DNA from 2 places in the Sphingomonas glaciei genome. Region 2 is predicted to be linked to the other one. Evidence: predicted binding sites of a transcription regulator. Region 2 holds the regulator's gene; the other holds the start of a gene.
The links. Region 2 encodes LexA, which represses DNA repair genes until DNA is damaged. Its sites were predicted from a motif close to GTTCCNCNCTTGTTCT; they were not measured.
Positions count from the first base shown of each region.

Region 1: recA (recombinase RecA) is a predicted target of LexA. The motif match lies at 5,534-5,549, and genes of this name have one in related genera.

Region 1 is NZ_CP097253.1:366,102-373,260, forward strand. It holds gene M1K48_RS01645 (GspE/PulE family protein) at 1-1,095, opposite strand, end outside; gene gspD (type II secretion system secretin GspD) at 1,162-3,276, opposite strand; gene M1K48_RS01655 (type II secretion system protein N) at 3,273-4,076, opposite strand; gene M1K48_RS01660 (M23 family metallopeptidase) at 4,326-5,411, shown strand; gene recA (recombinase RecA) at 5,622-6,695, shown strand; gene M1K48_RS01670 (SIMPL domain-containing protein) at 6,919-7,159, shown strand, end outside.
Region 2 is NZ_CP097253.1:213,430-220,588, forward strand. It holds gene uvrA (excinuclease ABC subunit UvrA) at 1-1,135, opposite strand, end outside; gene M1K48_RS00970 (MarR family winged helix-turn-helix transcriptional regulator) at 1,333-1,869, shown strand; gene M1K48_RS00975 (hypothetical protein) at 2,190-2,363, shown strand; gene M1K48_RS00980 (PRC-barrel domain-containing protein) at 2,519-3,064, opposite strand; gene M1K48_RS00985 (phytanoyl-CoA dioxygenase family protein) at 3,197-3,997, shown strand; gene lexA (transcriptional repressor LexA) at 4,071-4,727, opposite strand; gene M1K48_RS00995 (anthranilate synthase component II) at 4,786-5,370, opposite strand; gene M1K48_RS01000 (peptidylprolyl isomerase) at 5,402-7,159, opposite strand, start outside.

The DNA of each region.
Region 1 (7,159 bases), 150 kb from region 2:
AGGCGCGTCGTTGGTGTGAACAGTGGAGAGGACGAGGTGGCCGGTGAGCGAGGCCTGCACCGCGATATCGGCGGTCTCGCGGTCACGGATTTCGCCGACCATCACAACGTCCGGGTCCTGGCGGAGGATAGCGCGAAGGCCGTTGGCAAAGGTCATGCCGACCTTGGAATTGACCTGGGTCTGGCCGACCCCGTCCATCGCATATTCGACCGGGTCCTCAACGGTTAGGATGTTGCGGCTGCCGTCGTTGAGGTGGGCCAGCGCGGCGTAGAGCGTGGTGGTCTTGCCCGACCCGGTCGGCCCGGTGACGAGGATGATGCCATTGGGCTCGGCCAGCGCCTTGACCAGGATGTCGGCGGCGGTGCCCGACAGGCCAAGCTGCTCGAGCGTGAGGCCGGCTTGCTGCTTGTCGAGCACGCGCAGCACGACCCGCTCGCCGGCGCGGCTGGGAAGGGTTGAAACACGGACGTCGAGCGCGCGGCCGCCGAGCTGGACGCCGATCCGGCCATCCTGCGGGATGCGCCGCTCGGCGATGTCGAGGCGGGCCATGACCTTGATCCGGCTCACCACCACCGGGGCGACATGGGCCGGCATGCGCAGCGACTCCTTGAGCACACCGTCGCGCCGCATGCGTACGATAAGGCCGCTCTCATAGGGCTCGATGTGGATGTCGCTGACCCCGGCCCGGACGGCTTCGGCGAGGATGCCGTTGATCAGGCGTATGGCGGGCGCATCGTCGGGGGAGGCGAGCAAGTCCTCGGCGGTCGGGATGCCGCTGGCGAGCGCGTCAAGGCCATCTTCGTCGCCGATCGATTGGGCGAGACCGGCGGCGCTTCCGCCGAGTGCATAGCGGTCCTGCAGCAGCCGGTCGAAGTCGGCGGTGCTGACGGGGCGCAGGTCGAACGCCTGCCCGAGATGCCGGCGAAGCTCGATCAGGCGGCGCGGATCGGCCCCCTCGCGCATGGCGACTTCGAGGCTGCCGTCCTCGCGCGGGAGGGGAAGCAGGCCGCTTTCGCGGACGATGGCGAAGGGCAGGTCGACGAGGGCGGTGACCGGGACCGCCTGGATTTCCGACGCGCGAACGTCCTCGAGCAATGGATCTTCGAGCGCCGGGACCAAAGGCGTGTCGATCACCAGTTCCTTGGCTTCGTCCGCCACGGCTCAGCCCCTGACGGGCGCGAGCGGCGGCGGGGGCGGCGCGGGGCCGTAGCGGACGTCACCGGGGCGATCTTCCACCCCGACCGGCGGAACGGTGCCGAGATAGTCGCGGACCAGAGTGTCGATCGACGGCTCCTCGAGCGGCCGGACGCGCAGCTGGTCGTTGCGGATGGTGCCGTAGCGCTGGGCAGTGATGCGGCGGGCGTCGGCGGCGCTGCGGATTATGGTCGGGCGGATGAAGACCATCAGGTTGGTCTTTGCCTTGGACCGGCTCTTGGAGCGGAACAGGTTGCCGAGCAGGGGCAGGTCGCCGAGCAGCGGGATCTTCTCGATGGTGCGGCGCTCATTTTCGTCGAGCAGACCGCCGATCGCCAGGATCTCGCCGTCGTCGACGGTCAGCACGGTCTTGAACTCGCGCTTGTTGATGATGAGGTCGGCCGAACCGGTGGCGACCGGGCCGGCGATGCTCGAAACTTCCTGGCGGAGGAACAATTTGATCGAGCCCGACGAATTGACCTGCGGCTTGACGTCGAGCTGGATACCGACGTTCTGGCGCTGGACGGTGCGGAAGGCATTGTCGAAATTGGTGCTGAGGCGCTCGCCGGTGGTGACCGGGACTTCCTGCCCGACCAGCAACTTCGCTTCCTGATTGTCGAGCGTCATGATCGACGGGGTCGACAGGATATTGCTCTGCGTGTCGGACTTCACCGCATTGAGGATCGCGCCGAACACCGCATTCTTGCCGATGTCGATCAGGCCGCCCGCGAAGCCGCCGGTCGCCTGTAGCACCGACTGGACCGCGGCGTCGGTGATGCCGTCGCCGAGCGGGCGGTCGGTGGTGGTGGTGACCGTACCATCGGTGTTGGTGGTGGTGGTCCGGCCCAGCTGATAATTGGCGATCGCGCCGCCGACGGTCAGGATGTTGGGGACCGCGTTCGAATAGTTGGTCGCGAGGAACGGGGCGTTCTGCCCGGCCAGCAGGAATTGGACGCCGAGGCGCTTGGCGGCAAGGTCGCCGATCTCGACGATGATGGCTTCGACCAGCACCTGCTCGCGGCGGGTGTCGAGCTGGCGGATGACTTCACCCAGCTGGCGCTGGACGTCCGCATTGGCGGCAATGACGATGGCGTTGGTGCCGGGATAGCGTGCGACAACCGCCGGCCCGCGTCGGGCGATGCCGTTGTTCTGATCGCCGTTGCCGGTCGTCTGGACGGGGGCGGGCGGCGGGGTTGCCGGACCGGCGCCGGTGCCTTCGCCTTCCTGGCTGCGGATGAACGACGGGGCGCTGGTGCCCTGCGTGACCGGCTGGCCGAGCAATTGCTGGAGGACGGGCAGGAGCTGCTCTGCATCGGCATGTTCGAGGAAATAGACGCGGATGTCGGCATTGCCGGACGCGCGCGTGTCGAGGTCGCGGGCGATGGCGACGAGGCGGGACACGGCGCCGGGCTCGCCGCTGAAGGCCAGCGCGTTGCTGCTGTCGACCGCGGACACGGCGACGCCGCTGTTCTGCCCGGCCAGCGCCGACAGGGAGGTGGCGATCTCACGCGCTCCGGCGTTGCGGAGATAGACGATCTGATTGGTCTGGCTCTGCCGGTCGATCGAGCCGACCAGCTGCCGGACCCGCGCGATATTGTCGGCGAAATCGACCACGATCAGGCTATTGGCATTGCGGTTGGCGGTGACGCTACCCTGCGGGCTGACCAGCGGGCGGAGGGTCTCGACGGCTTGCGCCGCCTCAATGTTGCGGAGGCGGAAGATTTCGGTGACGACCTGATTGCGCGAGGCGTTGCGGCTGCCGATCCGGGTCGGCTGGCTGGCGGCGCCCTCGACCGGCTGGATGCGGTAGCCGCCGCGAATGGGGATGGCGACGAGGCCGTTGGCGCGCAGGGTCGACAGGAACACTTCGAAATATTCGCTGCGGCTGAGCGAGGCGCGGGTGGTGACGCTGACCTTCTGGTTGACCCGGCCATCGACGACCAGGGTCAGGCCGGTGGTCTTGGCGACGTCGGACGCCAGCGCGCGAACGTCGACGTCGCGCAGATTGAGCGCATATTGCGCCGCGGCCGGGTCGGCGAGGAACAGCATCGCTCCCGCCAGGAGGGTCGTGAACGGCTTCATGGATTTCCTTCAAGCAGCAGGGCCACCGGCACGGTCGCGGCACCGCGTTCGACGGTGAGCGATAGACGGGCGCCGGGGCTCAGCTGGGATTGGAGCGCGGCAGGGTCGGTGAGCGGGCGGCCGTTCACCTGCGTGATGATGTCGCCGTCGCGAAGACCGGTCCGGGCGAGGACCGCAGGATTGCCGGTCGCGCTGACGAGGAAGCCGCTGACCCGCCCGCCAACCAGGCGCGGGGCGAGGGCGACATTGTTGCGGATCGCGGCGGGGGTAAGGGCCAGGCCCGCTCCGCCAGCCGCGGGAGTGCCGGTGGCGGCGGCCGCGACGGGTGGATCGGCGCCTTCCATCGCGAGCCGCTGCTCGGACCCCTTGCCGCCGATTGTGACGAAGTCGAACCCCACCGAAAGCAGGCGGACGCCCGGGGCGACTTCCTCACCGACCGAATAGCTGTTCTGCACGCCGTCGGCGCCGGCGATGATCGCCGACGCCGACGCGCCGCCGTAGGACATGCGCGTGCCGAACAGGGTGAAGCCGCTGGCTGCGGGGGCAGGGGCGGCGGCACCCGCAGGGGCTTGGGCGGTCGCGAAGGGATCGAAGGTCGAGAACAAGGCGAGCTGCGCGGTGGCGGGGATGGTCGGCGGGGCCGGGGGAAGCCAGCGCCCGACCGGGCCAAGCGGCGTGACGAGGATCCAGATCAGCCGCGCCGCCTGGACCGCGACCAGCGCCAGCAGGACCGCCTTCAGCCAGAAGTAGACATCGCGCGGCAGCAGTTGCCGCGCGGTCACCGCCCGCCGAATGATCATGGTTCGCCGCATTCAGGCCCGTTCAACTTCCCGCCAGAAGTCCCTGAATAAGCAAAGTTGCGAGGCAATGACAGTATCTTCGCAGGTGAGCCCCGGGCCCGCGCACGCGTTGCCGCGGAAGGATGGCTCCCCTATGCTCGGCGTCACCCTGCCATGTCCCAAAGCGCGCTCCTGACTTCGGCCCTTGCCGTGCTCGCCCTTGGCGTTGGCGCCATCGGCTATGCAGCTACGGGCCGGCAGTCCGAGAGGATGCGTCCAGCCGCAGCCTCAGCCATTCCCAAGTCGTCCGACGCGGCGCTCCCAACCGTCCGGCCGCCCGACCTGACGGTTAAAGGCCGGCCGGGGGAAACGCTGACGGACATTCTCCTTCGGTCGGGCGTGGGCGGGCTCGACGCAGCGCTTGCGAGCGAGACTGCGGGGGATCTCTCGGGGCCGGTTCAACTGTGGCTTGGCGAGCGGGTCGGATCGAACGCGCGGGCGTTGGAGCGCATGGCGGTGCGGCGCAGGCCGGGGCGGCAATCGGTGGTCGAACGGCAGGGCGACGGCTTCGTTCGGCGCGAACTCGTCGAAGCGGTAGATATGACGCCTGTCCGCCTGCGCTTGGAAGGGGGTGCAGGGCTGCCCGCCGGTCTGGTCGAGGCCGGATTGCCGCGCGAGGTCCGCGACCGGTTGCTGGACAGAGTTTCTGGCGAACGGCTGGCGGCCATCGACCTCATCATCGCCCACCAATCCGCCGCCTCCGGCTCCTATTATGGCGAGCCGCTGTATCTTGGCGCCTACGGGATGGACGGGACCTTCCGCCGGTGGGTCGGGGAGGGCCTGCGTCCACTTGGTGCCGGGGAAGCGGCGCAATCCGGACTGTTGCGGCCCCTGCCCGGGCCGGTGACCTCCAACCCCGGCCTGCGTTTTCACCCCATCCTGCGCTATCTGCGCTGGCATCGCGGCACCGACTTCGCCTCGCCGGCGGGAACGCCGGTCCAGGCGGCGCTGGAAGGCCGGGTGATGAGTGCCGGCTGGCAGGGCGGCTATGGCCAGGCGGTGCGGATCGCGCATGGCGATGGCAGCACCACGCTCTATGCCCACCTGTCGGAGATCGATGTGAGCGGCGGCCAAACGGTGCCGCGCGGCGCGGTGGTCGGCAAGGTCGGGTCGAGCGGCCTCGCCACCGGCCCGCATCTCCACTTCGAATGGCAGCGCGGCGGCGCCACGCTTCGTCCGGCGTTCGGACCGCTCACGGTCGGCGCCTCCAGCCTCGAACAGCGAGCGACGTTGCAGGCGCTGCTGTCGGCACCCTTCAGGCTACCTCCGGATCGGCGATCGCGCGCTGGAGCGTAAAGCCGTAGCGAAAAGACGGTGATTGCGCTTTCACCTCGCTACTTCGGTTGCACTCGACCGCAAGTCGGCTAGACTGGCAACGCTCGGCTAAATGGGGTAGTGCGTCTCCTTCCTGCGCACTTGTTCTGCTCTTGTTCTATGAGAACGAACAGTGTACATCATCTCCGTAACGGGGGCATCCGCCTTCATCGTGGACAAGGAAGAAAGCGCATGGCGACGCAGCTGAAGGTTGTCGGGATGAGCGGGAACACAATGACGGTGGACAGGCAGAAGGCGCTCGACGCAGCGTTGGCGCAGATTGATCGGGCGTTCGGCAAGGGTTCGGCGATGAAGCTGGGCAGCCGCGAGAAGATGGAGGTCGAGACGATCTCGACCGGCAGCCTCGGGCTCGACATCGCGCTTGGCGTCGGCGGCCTGCCGCGTGGCCGCGTGATCGAGATCTACGGTCCGGAAAGCTCGGGCAAGACGACGCTCGCGCTGCACACCATTGCCGAGGCCCAGAAGGCCGGCGGCACTGCGGCGTTCGTGGACGCCGAACATGCGCTCGACCCGGCCTATGCCAAGAAGCTGGGCGTCAACATCGACGAGCTGATCGTCAGCCAGCCCGACACCGGCGAGCAGGCGCTGGAGATCGTCGACACGCTGGTTCGCTCCAATGCGATCGACGTGCTGGTGGTGGACTCGGTGGCCGCGCTGGTGCCGCGGGCGGAGATCGAGGGCGAGATGGGCGACAGCCACGTCGGCCTTCAGGCCCGCCTGATGAGCCAGTCGTTGCGTAAGCTGACGGGATCGATCAGCCGCTCGCGCTGCATGGTGATCTTCATCAACCAGCTGCGGATGAAGATCGGCGTCATGTACGGCAATCCGGAGACGACCACCGGCGGTAACGCGCTGAAGTTCTACGCGTCGGTCCGCCTCGACATCCGCCGCACCGGGCAGATCAAGGATCGCGACGATATCGTCGGCAACACCACCCGCGTGAAGGTGGTCAAGAACAAGGTCGCGCCGCCGTTCAAGCAGGTCGAATTCGACATCATGTATGGCGAAGGCGTCAGCAAGGTCGGCGAAATCCTTGATCTCGGCGTCAAGGCCGGGATCGTCGAGAAGTCGGGCGCCTGGTTCAGCTACGACAGCATCCGTATCGGCCAGGGGCGCGAGAATTCGAAGACCTATCTCAAGGAAAATCCCGAGATCATGGCCCGGCTCGAAGTGGCGATCCGCAAGGGCAAGGACGAGATTGGCGACGCGCTGATGGTCGGTCCGGACGCCGAGGACGACGCCTGAGGCATAAGGCTGGAGCGCCTCGGCCCTGAAACGGGGCTGGAGTGCGGCGGCCAGGAAGATCGTGAAGGGCCGACATGTTCCTGCGGGAGCGTGCCGGCCCTTTTCGTATCGGCGCGGGGACCGGCATATCGCTCGTGTTCAGCCGAGCCCGGGCAAGACGGCGGAACTGCCCCCCCCCCCGCGGTTTCCGTTGCGGGGGTGGAACTAGTTGAAGGAGCCGCCGATGCGTCTGTTGTCCTCCGTTGCCCTCGCCACCTGTTTGATCGCCGCGCCCGCCGCTGCCCAGGTCGCGCCGCAGACCTCGATCGCCGAGATGGCGACCACCCCACTGGTCAAGCTGCAGATCGCCGAGAATCTGCGCACGCCGCCCGACGAGGCCAGCATCCAGGTCGGTACCCAGGCGCGCGCACCGACCGCCGTTGCGGCAAGTGCGGCCAACAAGGAGAAGACCGAGCGTCTGCTCG
Region 2 (7,159 bases):
TGGCGCGCTGGTGCTCGGGGTCGAGGTCCTTCCACGGGGTCTGCAGGTCGAAGCCGTAATGCTTGGCGAGGCTGCCGAGCACCTGCATGTAATAAGGCGAGGGTGGCTGGCTCTTGGCCCAGGGCACGACGGCGCCCTTGGCGATGGTCAGATCGTGGTTGGGGACGATCAGGTCCTCGTCGAACTCCTGCCGCTCGCCGAGGCCGTCGCAGGCCGGGCAGGCGCCCTGGGGGGCGTTGAAGGAGAACAGGCGCGGTTCGATCTCGGCGATGGTGAAGCCGGAGACGGGGCAGGCGAACTTCTCGGAGAAGCAGATCCGGCCCGGGGGCGCGTTGGTGGCGAGGACGGCGCGGACCGCGGCCTTTTCCAGCGCCTCTGCGACGCCGGTGCGCTCGGTCCCGGCGGGCTCGACGGGCGGGTCGGCGGGGTCGAGATAGGCGAGGCCGTCGGCGAGCTTGAGCGCAGTCTCGAAGCTGTCGGCAAGGCGGGTCTGGATGCCGTCGCGCACGACGATGCGGTCGACCACAACCTCGATGTCATGCTTGTACTTCTTGTCGAGCGAGGGGGCGTCGTCGATCTCGTAGAAGGTGCCGTCGATGCGCACCCGGGTGAAGCCGGCGCGCTGCCATTCGAGCAGCTCCTTGCGATACTCGCCCTTGCGGCCACGGACGACGGGGGCGAGCAGGAAGTGGCGGCTGCCTTCGGGGAGCGCCATCACCCGGTCGACCATTTGTGAGACCTGCTGGGCCTGGATCGGAAGCCCGGTGGCGGGCGAATAGGGAATGCCGACCCGCGCCCACAGCAGGCGCATATAGTCGTAGATCTCGGTCACGGTGGCGACCGTCGAGCGCGGATTGCGGCTGGTGGTCTTCTGCTCGATCGAGATGGCGGGCGAGAGGCCGTCGATATGCTCGACGTCGGGCTTCTGCATCATCTCGAGAAACTGGCGGGCATAGGCCGAGAGCGATTCGACGTAGCGGCGCTGGCCCTCGGCATAGATGGTGTCGAACGCGAGGCTCGACTTGCCCGAGCCCGACAGGCCGGTAATGACCGTCAGCTGGTCGCGCGGAATCGAGACATCCACGCCCTTGAGATTATGCTCGCGCGCGCCCTTGACGGTGATGTGAGTCAGCATGGGGTGGTTGTGTTCCGGTTTCGTTCTGGAGGCAATCCCTCGACTTCGCCCGGGACGAACGGAAGGATGGCGCGGAGAGGCGAGATGGGAATGGGGACGGGGGAAGGCAAGCGCCTGGCTTGCCTGCCTTAGCCGCAGCCAATTGCGCCATCATGGGGCAACTTCATTGTGTCTTACTGACAAGGCGCCATAGCACGGTGGCGGTTGGACATGGCGATTGGGAACAAATTTCGGTGATCAACAGTAAGTTACGTGCTGACGGCGCTGCGTTCACAGCTCGCGACATCGACGCAGCGTTCCGGGTCCTGACCTGGATAAGGCAAGAAATGATCGACCAAGAAGAGCAGCCACTCATCGAGAGTCAACGCGACCACTTGTTGCGTTTGGCGAAGGGGATCAGGGCATCCCGAGCCGAACGCACTCTATTTTTCCGTGAAGACCTGTTTGGCGAGGCCTCCTGGGACATCCTGCTTGCGCTCTTCATCGCGGGTGAGGAGGGCTATGAGATGAAGATGACTGCGGTCTGCTACGAGAGCGGCGTGCCAATGACCACGGCACTGCGCTGGATCGACCGGCTGATTGAACTCGGTCACGTCGTTAAGCGGGCCAATGCCTACGACGCGCGATCCTCGCTATTGGAGCTTTCGCCTGAAACCGCCGATAAGCTGCGGAATTATCTGGAGCATGTCCTTTCCCGGCACATGTCTAAAAGCACGCCTTCACCAGATAGTTGATTCACGTCATAACCCTTGAGCAAATTTTTTTGTTCAGGCGTACCTATGTCTCCTCATTCTCATGAATCATCTCCCGCTTCAGTCGAGGTTTACTCCCAGGCACTCGTACTCGTTCAGCAGGCGATCGATTTGCTCGATTGTGCCAAGGCGCCGGCAGACATTGCCGCGCACCTCGACCGCGCGGCCCAACGCCTCAGCGACTTGGCTGGCCTCCTGTCCTGATTTAATCTGGCTTTACTTCAATCCGTTTTGGGGTGTTTGCTCAGGCGCCATCGGCGTCTTGCGGAGTTAAGACCTGGCCACCGGGCAGGAGCCAAGTCATGCGTCACGAAACCATCAACCCGTTCGCAAAGGCGTCCGCTCACTGGTCGACGCCGAAGCTGAAGTCGGTCCCGCTTACACCCGAAGAAGTTCGCACCATCGTCAACGCCGATGATCCCTCCGCTGCCTTGATCGAGGTCTGCCGCCAACGCGAGTTGATCGTGGGCGATTAAAGTAGGTTTGGGTGATTGGAGGCTTTCAGACTCGCATGCCGCAGTTTCCTGCGACTGAGTTGTTGATGCGGTCGCGTCGATAGGCTTCTCGACCACCTTTCCTACCCAATGCCCCGCCGCCCCTGGCAGGGCAGGCGGGTTAGGCGGCGAGCTCGTCAGCGACTGCGGGGGCGGCCTTCGCGGTCGAGGTCGCGGCCTTCGGCTCGGCCGCGGCGACGGTTTTCGATGGTGTAGGCGACGTCCTCCGAAGTGAAGTCGACGCGGTAGCCGCCGCGGCGCTCGTCGTAGCGGAGTTCTTCCCAGCGGACTGGGACGACTTCCTCGTCGAGGCCGAGAAAGCCGGTGGCGTGGCTGAGCACGGCGTAGCGGACCTCGCCGCGGACCTTGTCGATCATCAGCGCCTTGACCGTGCCGAGGCGCCGGTCGTCGCGGCCGTAGACGGGGGTGCCCTCGACCTTGCTGGAGGCAATCAGGTCGCCGGTCTCGTCATAGGGGACGCCGCGGCGGGCGCGATGGTCGTCGTCGCGGGCGATGCGGGAGCCGTCGCGGCGCGAGAGATCGTCGCGGGACGGGCCGCGCTCGTCGCGGCCGCCACGGAAGAAGCCGCGCACGCGGTCATGGTCGCGCGGACGATCGCGGTCATAGCGGTCGTCGGTCATGCGATCGCGGCGGTCGTCGTCGGAGTAATTGTCGTAGGCCATGGGGGGTCCTCCTGATGCACTGAGCGAGGAGATAAAGCGGCAACCGGGCGCGGCGTTCCGCCGTCGACCCCCGTGACGGCGCGGGCTGGCGCGGCCAAGCTACGGGCGGGCGATTCGCGAGGAAGTTCGGTGATGGACATGGACGAAGCCGGGATCATGGGGGGCCTGTACGGCAAGGGGATCATCGCCTGCCGCGATGCCTTTACGACGGCGTGGGCGGACCGCCTTGCGGCCGACATCTGGCGGGTGTGGGAGCGGGTGGAGGACAGACCGGGCGGGGCGCTGCCGCGAGGGGCCCAGCGCTTCTACGTCGAATTGGCGCCCGAGGATATTGCCGGGTTCGTCGATATCGTCACCCACCCGTGGTTCGTGGCGGTGTGCGAGGCGGTGCTGACCAAGGACTATCGCATCGTCGAGGTCGGGTTCGACATTCCGTTCCCGGGCGCCGAGGACCAGCCGTGGCACCGCGACTTTCGTGCGCCGGTCGCGACGCTGGAGGGGCGGAGGCTGAACAGTCTCGCGTTCAACCTGACCGCGGTCGACACCCGCGACGAGCATGGGCCGTTCGAGATCGCGCCGGGAACGCAGTGGGACGCGATCGAGGGGGCGGTGGACGGGATGTTCCCCGATCGCGCGCTATGGGCTCGCTACGAGGAGCGAGCGGTGAAGAAGCTGCCGCAGCGAGGCGACATGTCGGCGCGGTCGGCCCTGACCATCCACCGCGGCACCGCCAACCGATCGAACGAGCCGCGGCCGGTGCTAGTGGTCGGCGTCGATGCGCCCGACGCGACCAATGCCGCGCATCACGATCTGCAAGTGACCCAGAGCTATTTCGAGGGACTGCCGGCGCGGGTGCGGGACCACCTGTCGTGCCGGGTGGTGGAAAGGCTCGAGATGATCGAGCAGCATCATGTGATCGAGGGGCTGCTGTAACCGGCTCAGCCCTCGTTGCGCTGCCTAGCGCTCACGAGGGCTGAGGTCCCGGCCTGCGCCGGGACGACGAGTATCAATGATAGCGGCGGATCAGGCCAGCGAGCTTGCCTTGGATCTTGACCCGGCGGGGGTCGTAGCGCTGTGCTTCGTGGGCGCGGTTGGCGGGGTCGAGACGAACCATTTGCCCTTCGCGGCGGAAGGTCTTGAGGGTGGCTTCGGCGTCGTCGATCAGGGCGACCACAATCTCCCCCTCGCGCGCAACGTCGACCTTGCGGATCAGGACATAGTCGCCGTCGAGGATGCCCTCGTCGACCATCGAATCCCCCGACACTTCGAGCGCATAATGCTCGCCCGGTCCGAGCAGGGCGGCGGGAACGGGGAAGCTGTCTTGCCCCTGCAGCGCCTCGATCGGGGTACCGGCGGCGATCCGTCCGGCCATCATCAGGTCGATGGTGTCATTGGCCGCCACCACCGGGCGCGGCTGTGGCGTCGCCGGGGCTGAGGTCGCCGCCTGCGTGTCGGGGAGCCGCACCACTTCAAGCGCGCGCGCGCGGTTGGGGAGGCGGCGGATGAACTGGCGTTCCTCCAGCGCGGAGATCAAGCGGTGAACTCCGGACTTGCTCTTAAGGTCGAGCGCCTCCCGCATCTCATCGAAGCTGGGGCTGACCCCTGACGCCTTGAGCTGCTGGTCGATGTAGGTGAGCAGTTCGCGTTGCTTGACAGTCAGCATGGTTCACGGGCCCTGTAGTGAACAGACGGGGAACGACTAAGGAACGGATGCGGGGGTGTCAAGCGGGGCGGTGCGAGAGCCGAAGGAAGTTGGCGAGCAGCTGCAGGCCATGCTCGCTGGCGATACTTTCGGGATGGAATTGCACCCCGTGCACCGGGGCGTCTTGATGGGCAAGGCCCTGGATCGTCCCGTCGCTGCCTTGGGCGGTGGCGCGCAGGGTTGATGGCAGGTCGGCGGCGACCAGGCTGTGGTAGCGGGTCATGGCAAGCGGGTCGGGTAGGCCGGCGAACAGGCCGCTGCCGTCGTGGGTGATGGCGTCGGTCTTGCCGTGCATCGGGGCTGCGCGGACGATCGAGGCCCCGGCGGCGAGCGCAATCGCCTGGTGGCCGAGGCAGACGCCGAGCAGCGGCCGGGCTTCGGCGATGCAGGCGGCGGCGAGGGCTACCGAGATCCCCGCGTCTGCGGGATGGCCGGGGCCGGGGCTGATCAGCAGCGTGCCGCCGTGCGCCAGCGCTTCTGGCACCGTGATTGCATCGGCTTGAACGACGGTGACGTCGGCGCCGAGCTGGCGGCAATAATCGACCAGCGTGAAGGTGAAGCTGTCGTGATTGTCGACCACGAGCAGCCGCTGAGCAGCGCTCACGGTGTGCTCCGGCGCGTGTGCCGCCAGCGGCTTATTCCGTGCTGCCACCGCCGCCGAGGATGCGGTTGCGGGCAGCCTGGATCGCGTCGTCGTTGCGGGTGACCTTGAGCTCGCGCTGAGCGGCGGACAGCCACTGCAGGGCGAGTTCGGCGCCGGCGCTGCGCTGGAGGCTGGTCACTTCGCCGGCGATCAGCTGCGGGTTGGTGGCGGCATTGCCGGGCACGACACGGTCGAGCTGGACGAGGTAGATACCCGACGGACCCGCCGCGCGCTGCGCCTTGCCGGGCGCGAGGCTGAACAGGATGCGCAGCGGGGGCGGCACTTCCTGGCCCTGCTGGGCGAACTGGGCGAGGGCGCCGCGGCGAAGCTCGACCGCTTCGGGCGGGCGGATGCCGGCGATCCCGGCTTCGGCGACCGCTGCGGCGAGTGGCTTGCCGCCCTGCACGGCGGCGAGGATGCGGGTCGCGGCGGCATTGGCCTGGTCCTGCGCGCGCTTGGCGGCGAAGTCGGTGGCGACCTGGGCCTGGACACGGGCCAGCGGCGCGGGGGCGGCCGGGACCACTTCGGCGACGTCGACCAGTACGAAGCCGGCCTCGTTCGGCAGCGGCTCGACGATGGGATCGTCGTCGGCGCCGATGTCAAAGCTGGCACCGGGGACCGCGGCGAAGTCGGCGGGAAGCTTGAAATCCGGCTGGTCGAAAGCGGCACCGGCGCGGGTCAGCGCAGGGGTGACGAGCACCGGCAGCTTGTTCGCGGTCGCGACCTCTTCGAAGGTGCGGCCGTCGGCGAGGCTGTCCTCGATCTTGCCGACGAGGTCGGCGAGCGCGTTCTTGCGCTTTTCGTCAGTCAGTTTGGTGGCGATCTCGGCGCGGGCATCGGCGAGACTGCGGCCCGACGCCGTCTGGATGCTCTCGACCTTGATGACGTCGAAGCCGGTGGAGGACTGGACCGGACCGATCACTGCCCCCGAAGGCGCCGAGAAGACCTGAGCGGCGACCGCTTCGCCGGCGGTGGCGACGAGCTGCGCGCGGGTCTGCGGGCCGACGCTGACGTCCGAGGCGGAGAAGCCGGCGGGCGCGGCGGCGGCGGCAAAATTGCCTCCGGCCTTGGCGCGCGCGGCGATGGCGGCGACCGCGGCCTGATCAGGCAGGGTCGCCCGGCTCAGCACGCGCCGCTCCACCCCGCCGTAAGTGGCCTGGTTGTCCTGGTAGTATTTCGCGATCTCCGCATCGGTGGCGGCAACGGGTCCAAGCTGTTCCGGCGTGATCCGGGCCATGCGGAAGCTGCGCCGTTCGGGCACCGTGTAGCGGGCGAGGTTCTGGCGGTAGAAGGTCAAAATCTCGGCCGCGGTCGGGGCCGGGCCGTTGGCGAAGGCGGCAAACGGGATCAGCCCCAGGCTGCCGCTGCGCTGTTCGAGCAGGATATCGGCATAGGGGCGGGCAAGGCCCTGCGCGATTCGGACGTTGGCGGCGACCGGGGCGATGACCAGACGCTGCAGAAGGCTGGTCTCGATCTCGCGGCGGAGCTGGGCGTCAGTGATCCGCTCCTGCTGGAGGAAGGTCTGGTAGGCGGCTTCGCTGAAGCGGCCGTCGAGACCGCGCACGCCCGGCAGCTTGACGATTTCGGCATCGACCAGCTTCTTGGAAACGACGAAGCCGTGCTTCTGGGCATAGGCCCACAAGGTCCGCTCCTGGATCAGCGAGTCGACGATGGCGTCGAATTCGGGGGCGAGGTCGGCGTAGGTCGCCTGCGGGTTTTGCTGGCGCAGGACGGCCAGGCGCCGCTGCAT